Regions from separate parts of the Kribbella sp. NPDC048915 genome, predicted to be linked through region 2. Evidence: riboswitches for the same ligand, from Rfam matches in the RefSeq annotation. Region 2 holds a riboswitch; the other holds the start of a gene.
The links. Region 2 has a riboswitch for S-adenosylmethionine ahead of AB0B82_RS30745 (aminotransferase class V-fold PLP-dependent enzyme). Riboswitches for the same ligand answer to the same signal wherever they lie in the genome.
Positions count from the first base shown of each region.

Region 1: linked by a shared signal. The riboswitch ahead of thrC (threonine synthase) and the one ahead of AB0B82_RS30745 (aminotransferase class V-fold PLP-dependent enzyme) in region 2 are both predicted to bind S-adenosylmethionine.

Region 1 covers NZ_JBEZFT010000091.1:11,907-16,332, reverse strand. Annotated here, with positions in the region: gene AB0B82_RS30650 (sigma-70 family RNA polymerase sigma factor) at 1-174, opposite strand, end outside; gene AB0B82_RS30645 (zinc-dependent alcohol dehydrogenase family protein) at 247-1,263, opposite strand; gene AB0B82_RS30640 (ubiquitin-like small modifier protein 1) at 1,288-1,566, opposite strand; gene thrC (threonine synthase) at 1,563-2,828, opposite strand; SAM riboswitch class I at 2,842-2,983, opposite strand; gene AB0B82_RS30630 (cation:proton antiporter) at 3,073-4,296, opposite strand; gene AB0B82_RS30625 (DNA-3-methyladenine glycosylase 2 family protein) at 4,319-4,426, opposite strand, start outside.
Region 2 covers NZ_JBEZFT010000092.1:6,958-11,383, forward strand. Annotated here, with positions in the region: gene AB0B82_RS30740 (prolyl oligopeptidase family serine peptidase) at 1-761, shown strand, start outside; gene AB0B82_RS30745 (aminotransferase class V-fold PLP-dependent enzyme) at 784-2,148, opposite strand; SAM riboswitch class IV at 2,166-2,279, opposite strand; gene AB0B82_RS30750 (hypothetical protein) at 2,413-3,135, shown strand; gene AB0B82_RS30755 (DinB family protein) at 3,140-3,661, shown strand; gene AB0B82_RS30760 (DUF4184 family protein) at 3,692-4,426, shown strand, end outside.

The DNA.
Region 1 (4,426 bases), on a different contig from region 2:
CAGAAAGGTCTCGCTGACCAGGTCGTGTGCCTGGTCGACGCCCACCCGGCGCGCGAGGTAGCGATGCATCGGCGCGGCGTAGGTGTCGAACAGTCCCGCGAACTCCTCGACCCCGCCCAGCCGCACCGCGTCCGGCTCCGGCGGCGGCCGCTCCCCGTCTCCGGCTTCGGTCATCTCGGTCACAGTCATACTCCTGATTGCCCGATGCCACCGCGGACGTTCACGCCCGTCGGGGACGGCCGACTGCTACGGGGTGATGACAGTGACTCCGGCTGGTGTCGCGTGCGTGAGGGCCGCCAGCGCCTCCGGCGTTTCTTCGAGAGTAATGGTGCGAGTGACCAGGCGGTTGGGGGTCAGATTGCCGGAGGCAACCAGGGCGAGCATTTCGGGATAGGCATGCGCGGGCATGCCGTGACTGCCGAGCCAGGACAGTTCCTGGCCGATCAGGCGGCTGACGTCCAGCTGGACGCCTTGCGGAAGCAGACCGATCTGCACGTGGCGACCACGCGGGCGCAGGGCTTGCAGCGCCTGTTGGATGACTTCGTTCGAGCCCAGCGCGTCGATAGTGACGTGCGGGGCACCCAGGTCGCGCAGGTGGGCAACGGTTTCGGCGGACGCCGCGATCGTGTGCGCGGCGCCGTACTCGCGGGCCAGCGTCAGCGCGTCCGGGTTGGTGTCGATCGCGATCACCTCGGCACCCAGCGCGGACGCGATCATCACCGCGGACAGCCCGACACCGCCGCAGCCGAACACGGCGACCCGTTCCCCGGCGACGACCCGGCCGACCTGATGTACGGCGCGGAACGACGTCGCGAAGCGGCACCCGAGGCCGGCCGCGGTGGCGAAATCCATCTCGTCGGGCAACCGGACCAGGTTCACCGCCGCATACGGTACGGCGACGTACTCCGCGAACGAACCCCAGTAGTTGAACCCGGGCTGCAACTGATGCGGGCAAACCTGGTGGTTGCCCTCCCGGCACTGCTCACACTCACCACAAGCGCAGATGAACGGCGTCGTGACCCGGTCCCCGACCGCCCACCCGGTGACGCCGGCCCCGACCGCAGCGATCGTCCCGGCCAGCTCATGCCCTGGCACGTGCGGCAGCACGATGTCGGAGTCGTGCCCCATCCACCCGTGCCAGTCGCTCCGGCACAATCCGGTCGCCGCGACCCGCAGTACCACCGATCCGGCGTCCGCCGAAGGCTCGGGTACCTCACGAACCTCCGGCAGTACGCCGTACTTCTCGACCACGACCGCTCGCACCCGAGCAGCCTATGTCAGCAGTTCTCAGCAGCCGCCGGCGACGGCCGGGATGATCGAGACCTGGCCGCCGTCCTTGATCGTGGTCTGCAGGCCCTCGGCGAACCGGACGTCGTCGTCGTCGACGTACACGTTGACGAAGCGGCGCAGCTCGCCGGACTCGTCGAGGACGCGCCCCTTGATCCCGGGGTACGACGCGTCGAGCGAGTCGAGCACCTCGGTCAGGGTGCCGCCCTCGGCGGAGACCTCGGACGCGCCCTGGGTGTAGGGCCGCAGGATGGTCGGGACGCGAACGCTCACACTCACTGCAGTCCTGCCTTCACGAAGGCGTCGTACGACGCGGGAATGGTCACCTTGGGGCCGACCCGGTCGGCCACGGCGTCGAGCGTCTTCAGCCCGTCGCCGGAGTTGATGATCACCGTCTCGGCCTCGGGGTCGAGCTGTCCGGTCGCGATCAGCTTCTTCAGGGTCGCAACGGTCACGCCGCCCGCGGTCTCGGCGAAGATGCCCTCGGTCCGGGCCAGCAACTGGATGCCCTCGACGACCTCGTCGTCGCTGACGTCCTCGATCGCGCCACCGGTCCGGCGGGCGACGTCGAGCACGTACGGGCCGTCGGCCGGGTTGCCGATCGCCAGCGACTTCGCGATCGTGTCCGGGCGCACCGGCTTGACCACGTCGTGGCCGTCGCGGAACGCCTGCGCCACCGGCGAGCAACCCGTCGCCTGCGCGCCGTACACCTTGTAGTCGGTGGCGTCGACCAGGCCGAGCTTGCCGAGTTCGGTGAAGCCCTTGTCAATCTTGGTCAGCTGCGAACCGGACGCGACCGGGATGACGATCTGCTGCGGCAGCCGCCAGCCGAGCTGCTCGGCGATCTCGAACGCGAGCGTCTTCGAGCCCTCGGAGTAGTACGGGCGGACGTTCACGTTGACGAACGCCCAGCCTTCCTCCTCACCGGCGATCTCGGAGGCGAGCTTGTTCACGTCGTCGTAGTTGCCCTCGACGGCGACCAGCGTGCCGCCGTACACGGCGGTGGTGATCACCTTCGGGCGCTCGAGGTCGTGCGGGATGAACACGACCGAGCGGATCCCGGCCCGGGCGGCGGCCGCGGCGACGGCGTTGGCCAGGTTGCCGGTGGACGGGCAGGCGAAGACCTTCATGCCGAGCTCGCGGGTCGCGCTCAAGGCTGACGCAACCACACGGTCCTTGAAGGAGTGCGTCGGGTTGCCGGAGTCGTCCTTCACCCACAGCTTGCGCAGGCCGAGCTCGCGGGCCAGGTTCTGCGCGTCGACGAGCCGGGTGTAGCCGGGCTCGGTGTTCGGGAAGCTCGCCACGTCCACCGGGACGGGCAGCAGCGGCTGGTACCGCCAGATGTTCTTGGGGCCGGCCTCGATCTGCTCCCGCGTGATGGTCGGGTACTCGTATCCGACCTCGAGCGGACCGAAGCACTCCATACAGGCGTAGAACGGGCCGAGCGGCGACTTGGCGCCACAGGCGCGACAGCTGAGGTGCGTACCGTTGCCAAAGGCACCTTCGCGGATGGTGTGGGTGCCGGCGGCGGTCAGGCTCATGAGTGAGGTTCCCTCCTCATCTTCCCCGGTCGCCGGATCTCGGCGCGGGACGGATTTGGCACCGTTCCCTCGCGGAGCGCCCCGGACGGGGGTCTCGACGGGGAGGGTTGCCGGGACGTCAACGGGCCGTTTCCCTCAGTCCCTCTGGATGAGCTCCCCCGAGATTACCCAATCGGGTCCATATTGTGTTCTTCGTTCCCAGCATCCGAGACGCGCGATCTCAGCGCCGCCCCTGGCTTCGCTCTCAGCTGCGGCGCTCCAGGAAGCGCATCACCGGCGTCGCCGCAACACCGTGCACCACCACGCTTAGGACCACCGTGAAGCCCAATGTCGCCCACAGCCACGGCAACTCGTCCTCGAAGTACGCCCCGGCTACAGCCAGGTAGAACACCGACCCCACGCCACGTACGCCGAACGCCGCCGTCGCCCACCGCTCAGACCTGCTCAGCCCGGACCGCGCCAGCGACAGCCAGCCGACCAGCGGCCGCACGACGAACACCAGCAGTACGCCGATCAGCACACCGCTGAATGTCAGCGGCTCCAGCAACCCAGCCGTGATCGCAGCGCCGAGCAGCAGCAGAACACCCCAGGTCAGAATGTGTTCGAGCTCACCGATGAAGTCGTGCAGCTCGCCGTGGAACTCGTGTTTGCTCTCCACCGACCGTAGCGTCAGCGCCGCCACGAAGACCGCGATGAACCCGTACCCGTGCAGTACCTCTGTGAGCCCGTACACACCCAACGTCATCGCCAGCGCGAGCACCGGCTCTCTCGATTCGGACAACCGCAGGCTCCGGGCCGGGGCGGAGAACGTCATCCGCCCGAGCAACCAGCCGGCGCCGAAGCCGATGGCCACGCCCAGCACGGACTTCCCGACCACCTCCCAAGCGACCCACTCCCATGGCGACAGGCTCTTGGCGGCGATGAAGATGGCCAGGTAGACGAACGGATACGCCATCCCGTCGTTCAGCCCCGCCTCGGACGTGAGCGCGAACCGCACCTCGTCGTCCTCGTCCAGCTCGGCGTCCGGCCCGGTCGTCGGACCTTCCACCTGGACGTCGGAGGCGAGCACCGGGTCCGTCGGCGCCAGCATGGCCGCGACGAGCAGTGCGGTGGCCGGCGCGAGTCCGAGCAGCCAGCCGACGCCGGTGAGCGCGGCAATCCCGGCGGGCATCGCGATGAACAGCAACCGCCAGGTCACCGCCCAGCTGAGCAGGCTGAGCGGGCGGTCGATCGCCAGGCCGACACCCATCAGCGCGACGATCACGGTCAGCTCGGCCAGATGCTTGGTCAGCTCAGGTTCGGCGATCGGGCTGAGGTGGGTCTGATCCACCACGAGACCGAGCAGCAGACCCGCGCCGATGAAGGCGATCGGCGCGGACACGGCGTACCGGGACAGCAGCCGCGGCAGCACGGCTCCGAGTAACAGGGCGAGACCCGCCACCAGGTACAGACCGTTTCCGTCGATCATGGTGCGGACCAGGTTCCCACGGCTACCTCAGTCGATGCGTGGCTCCAGGCGTGTGCGTCGGAAGCGACTTGCGCGGGCCGTACCGGGGGTGTCCGACACCGGCGAGCTCCAGCAGGCGCTGCACCCGGAA
Region 2 (4,426 bases):
TGCCCTACTTCCTGATCACCAGGTCCGACCTGGACTTCTCCGAGCCGCGCCCGACGCTCATGTGGGGGTACGGCGGGTTCCGCATCCCGATCCAGGCGGACTATCGGCCCGGCTGGCCGGCCTGGCTCGCGGCGGGCGGCGTACTGGTCATCACGAACCTGCGTGGTGGCGGCGAGTACGGCTCCGAGTGGCACGATGCCGGACGGCTCAAGAACAAGCAGAACGTCTTCGACGACTTCATCGGCGTCGCCGAGCACCTCGTCGAGACCGGCGTGACCACGCCGGCCCAGCTGGCGATTCACGGTCGGAGCAACGGCGGACTGCTCGTCGGTGCGGTGATGACGCAACGACCCGATCTGTTCGCGGTCGCCCTGCCCGGTGTGGGCGTGCTGGACATGCTGCGGTTCCACAAGTTCACCGTCGGGGCGGCGTGGGCGTCCGACTACGGTCTTCCGGACGATCCGGAGCAGTTCGAGGACCTGCTGGCGTACTCGCCGCTGCATCGCATCAGCGAGGGCACGGAGTACCCGGCGACGCTGGTCGTCACCGGGGACCACGACGATCGCGTGGTCCCGTTGCACAGCCACAAGTTCATCGCGGCACTGCAGCATGCCCAGTCCGGTCCGCAGCCCGTCTTGACCCGCATCGAGGTCAACACCGGCCATGGCTTCGGCAAGCCCGCCGCGATGGTCGCGGCGGAGTGGGCGGACCTGCTGGCGTTCGCTGCTCACCATGTAGGCCTTCAGCCTCCCGAGCAGTAGGAGGGCTGCGGCACCGGGGTCGTCACCAGATCCGCGGAGCCTCGAGGTCGCGGGGATCGTCCACCGGCTGACAGCCGTGGGCGTTCTCCGCGTACTCCCGGCGCGGACCGGTCGTGGCCAGCGTCCGTACGGCGGCGACCAGCCGGTCCACATGCTCGCGCGTCGTACCGAGGCCGAGGCTGGCGCGGACCGCCGTACCGTGCTCGGGGGAGTCGGCGAGCAGGTGGCCGACCAGCGGGTGCGCACAGAACTTCCCGTCGCGGACGCCGATGCCGTACTCCGCGCTCAGCGCCGCGGACACCAGCGTCGAGGTCAGACCGGTGATCGTGAAGCAGACGGTGCCCACGCGGTCGGCGTCCTCGCCGAAGATCGAGTACGTCGTGACGTTGTCGAGCTGGGCGAGCCCGGTGCGCAGGCGGGCCAGCAGGCTGCGCTCGTGCTGCTCGATGGCGTCGCGGTGCTTGGTGATCGCGGCACAGGCGCTGGCCAGTGCGATGGCGCCGATGACGTTGGGGGAGCCGCCCTCGTGCCGAGCCGGGCCGGTCGACCAGACGACGGAGTCATCGGTGACGGCGTGCGTCGCGCCACCGCCGTACAGGTACGGGTCGGCGGCGTCGAGCCAGTCGGAGCGACCGATCAGCGCACCGGCGCCGTACGGGGCGTACAGCTTGTGGCCGGACAACGCGACCCAGTCGACGTCCAGAGCGGTGATGTCGACCGGGCGGTGCGGGGCGAGCTGGGCAGCGTCGAGGCAGACCCGGGCGCCGTGTGCCTTGGCGACCTTGGCGATCTCGGCGACCGGGAAGATCTCGCCGGTGACGTTGGACGCTCCGGTCACCACGACCAGCCGCGGACCTTCGGGCGCCTCGCGCAGCGCGTCGGCAACCCGGGTCACGGCGTCGGTAGGGCTGGACGGCGCGGCGAGCCGCACGGTCCGCTCGGCCGGCCAGGGCAGCAGGGCGGCGTGGTGCTCGGACTCGAACACGATGACGGTGGCGTCGGCCGGCACAGCGTGGGCCAGCAGGTTGAGTGCGTCGGTGGTCTGCCGGGTGAAGATCACCTGGTCCTCGGCCCGGGCGCCGACGAACGCGTGCACTTCGGCGCGGGCCCGCTCGTACCACTGCGTGCTGATCCGCGAGGCGTATCCGTTGCCGCGGTGCACCGACGCGTACGACGGCAGCGCGGCCTCGACGCTCGCCCGGACGGACTCCAGACACGGGGCGCTCGCGCCGTGGTCGAAGTTCGCGTAGTCGGTGACGCGGCCGTCCGCGAGCGGGACGAGCAGGTCCGAACCGACAGTGGCCGGGATGGCGCCGGTGACCTGAGGGGCGATCGTCCGCCGCGGAGTCGTCGCACTGGCCGGCTCGAGAATGGACAGGATCGACATGATGCTGCTCCCAGAGAAGTCCGCACTTGCCGAGCGGGGTATCCGCACGGCCTGGTCTTCACCCGGGGCACCCCACCGCGGAGGAGGGTTGCCGGCCAGCAAGCCGGGGCTTCACGCTGGCGCTCATGACCTGCCGAGAACGGTAACGAACGGGCCACGACCGCCGCCAGTCGGTATCTCGTGATGTGAGATACATGAACGTATCGTGAGACTGCAACCAAGTGGTGGTCGTGGTGCGTCGGATCGGGCAGGAGGTGGTGGGGGATGTGGTGGAAGAAAGCCAGCTGTCCGGTCCGGCCGGTGGAGCAGCAGTGGATCGACGAAAACCTCGACTGGTACGTCGCCGAGTTCGGTGCGGACGTGCTGCGGCGGGAGGTGGTGCTTCCGGAGCGGTCGTTCCTGCCGGCCGGCTACACCGGCTCCGAGGACGACGTCCGGGAGTTGTTCGCAATCATGTGCGACCGCTTGGAGGTGCCGCCCGGCCGAGTCCGGCTGGACCTGCAGCCGGTCGAGACCGACGAGCTCCTCGAGAACCTGCCGATGTTCGAGTCCTCGTCGTCCGGGGCGGCCGCGCATTGGCAACGGCGGGACGGCGTGACGGTCGTGACCGTCGACATGGCGGACACGACGCAGCCGGTCGGGCTGATCGCGACCATGGCTCACGAGCTCGCACACCAGCGACTGCTCGGCGAGCAGCGCATCGACCCGGATCGCCGCGACGGCGAGCCGCTCACGGACCTGTTCACGGTGTTCTTCGGTTTCGGGATTTTCAACGCGAACGCGGCCTTCGAGTTCTATCGGACCGGGCGCCGGGGATACGGCACCCGCCGGCTCGGCTATCTGACCGAGGCGATGTACGGCTACGCGCTCGGCCGGTACGCCTGGCTGCGTGGCGAGCGTGAGCCCGACTGGGCGCGATACCTCGACACCAATCCGCGGGAGTGGATGAAACAAAGTGTGCGGTGGCTGGAGTCTGATGTTGGATAGTGGGATGCACGCCGAGTGGACTGCGCCGCAGGTCGACCGACCGGACGGCTCGCTGACTGCACCGGAACACGAGCTGTTGGCGGGCTATCTGCAGTTCTACCGGACCACGCTGCTCTACAAATGCGCCGGTCTGACCGCGGAGCAGCTCGCGACGCGGCCGTCACCGCCGTCGAACCTCTCACTGCTCGGACTGATCCGGCACCTCACCAAGGTCGAGCGCATCTGGTTCCGGATCCACCTCGCCGACGACCCGGCCGAGCCGCTGTTCGCGCCGGAGCTCGGCAAGGACGCGGACTTCGAGCTGATCGATCCGGCCGACGCGCAAGCGGCGTACGAGGGCCTGATCCACGAGTGGAAGCTCTCCGACGAGGCCGCGGCCGGCCGCTCGCTGGACGAGCGCTTCACGTTCAAGGACACCGAGTCGACGCTACGGATGATCTACATCCACCTGATCGGCGAGTACGCGCGGCACTGTGGCCACGCCGACTTCTTGCGGGAGCAGCTCGACGGCACCACGGGCGCGTAACACGACCCGTCGTACCCCTAAGCTGCCGCGATGCCGTTCCCCCTTGCCCATCCCGCGGCCGTCCTTCCACTGGTCCGCCGTCCGTTCGTGGCGTCGGCACTGGTGGCCGGTGCGGTCGCCCCGGACCTGCTGTACGTCGGCCCGCTGTACCAGATCGCGACGCAGTACATCCACGGCAACCTCACGCTGACGCTCACGCACAAGGTCACGTCGGCGCTCTGGCTGGACCCGTTGCTGGCGTTGTTACTGCTGCTCGTCTTCCACTTCGCGCTGCGGCGGCCGCTGGTGGCTCTGGCTCCACGAGGTCTGGCAGCGCGCCTGCCTGAGCCGAGTCGCGCGCCGGTGCTGTGGACCGTCGTTTCCGTCGTGGCCGGCGCGTTCACGCACGTGATCTGGGACGCCTTCACACACTGGGACGGGTACTTCGTCCGCCGCTTTCCCGGATTCTTCGGCGCTGAAGTGACGGCGGGCTGGGAGGTGAGCCGCGTCCTCCAGTACGTGAGCACGCTCGGCGGTTGTCTCGTCCTGGCGGTCTGGCTCCACCGCTGGTACCGGCGGACGTCGCCGTCCGCCGTCACGAGTGGAGTCCCGGCGTGGGTGCGGTACTTCGTGCTGGGCCTGGCGGTCGCCTTCGCCGCCGTGAGTGTTGCTGTCGAGCTCGGCCGGGTGGACGGTGCGTTCGCGGGTGAGACCGCCGTACGGCTGGTGCTGTCCGGTCTCGTGTCTGGCGCACTGATCGTTCTCGTGGGGTACGTCCTGGTGTGG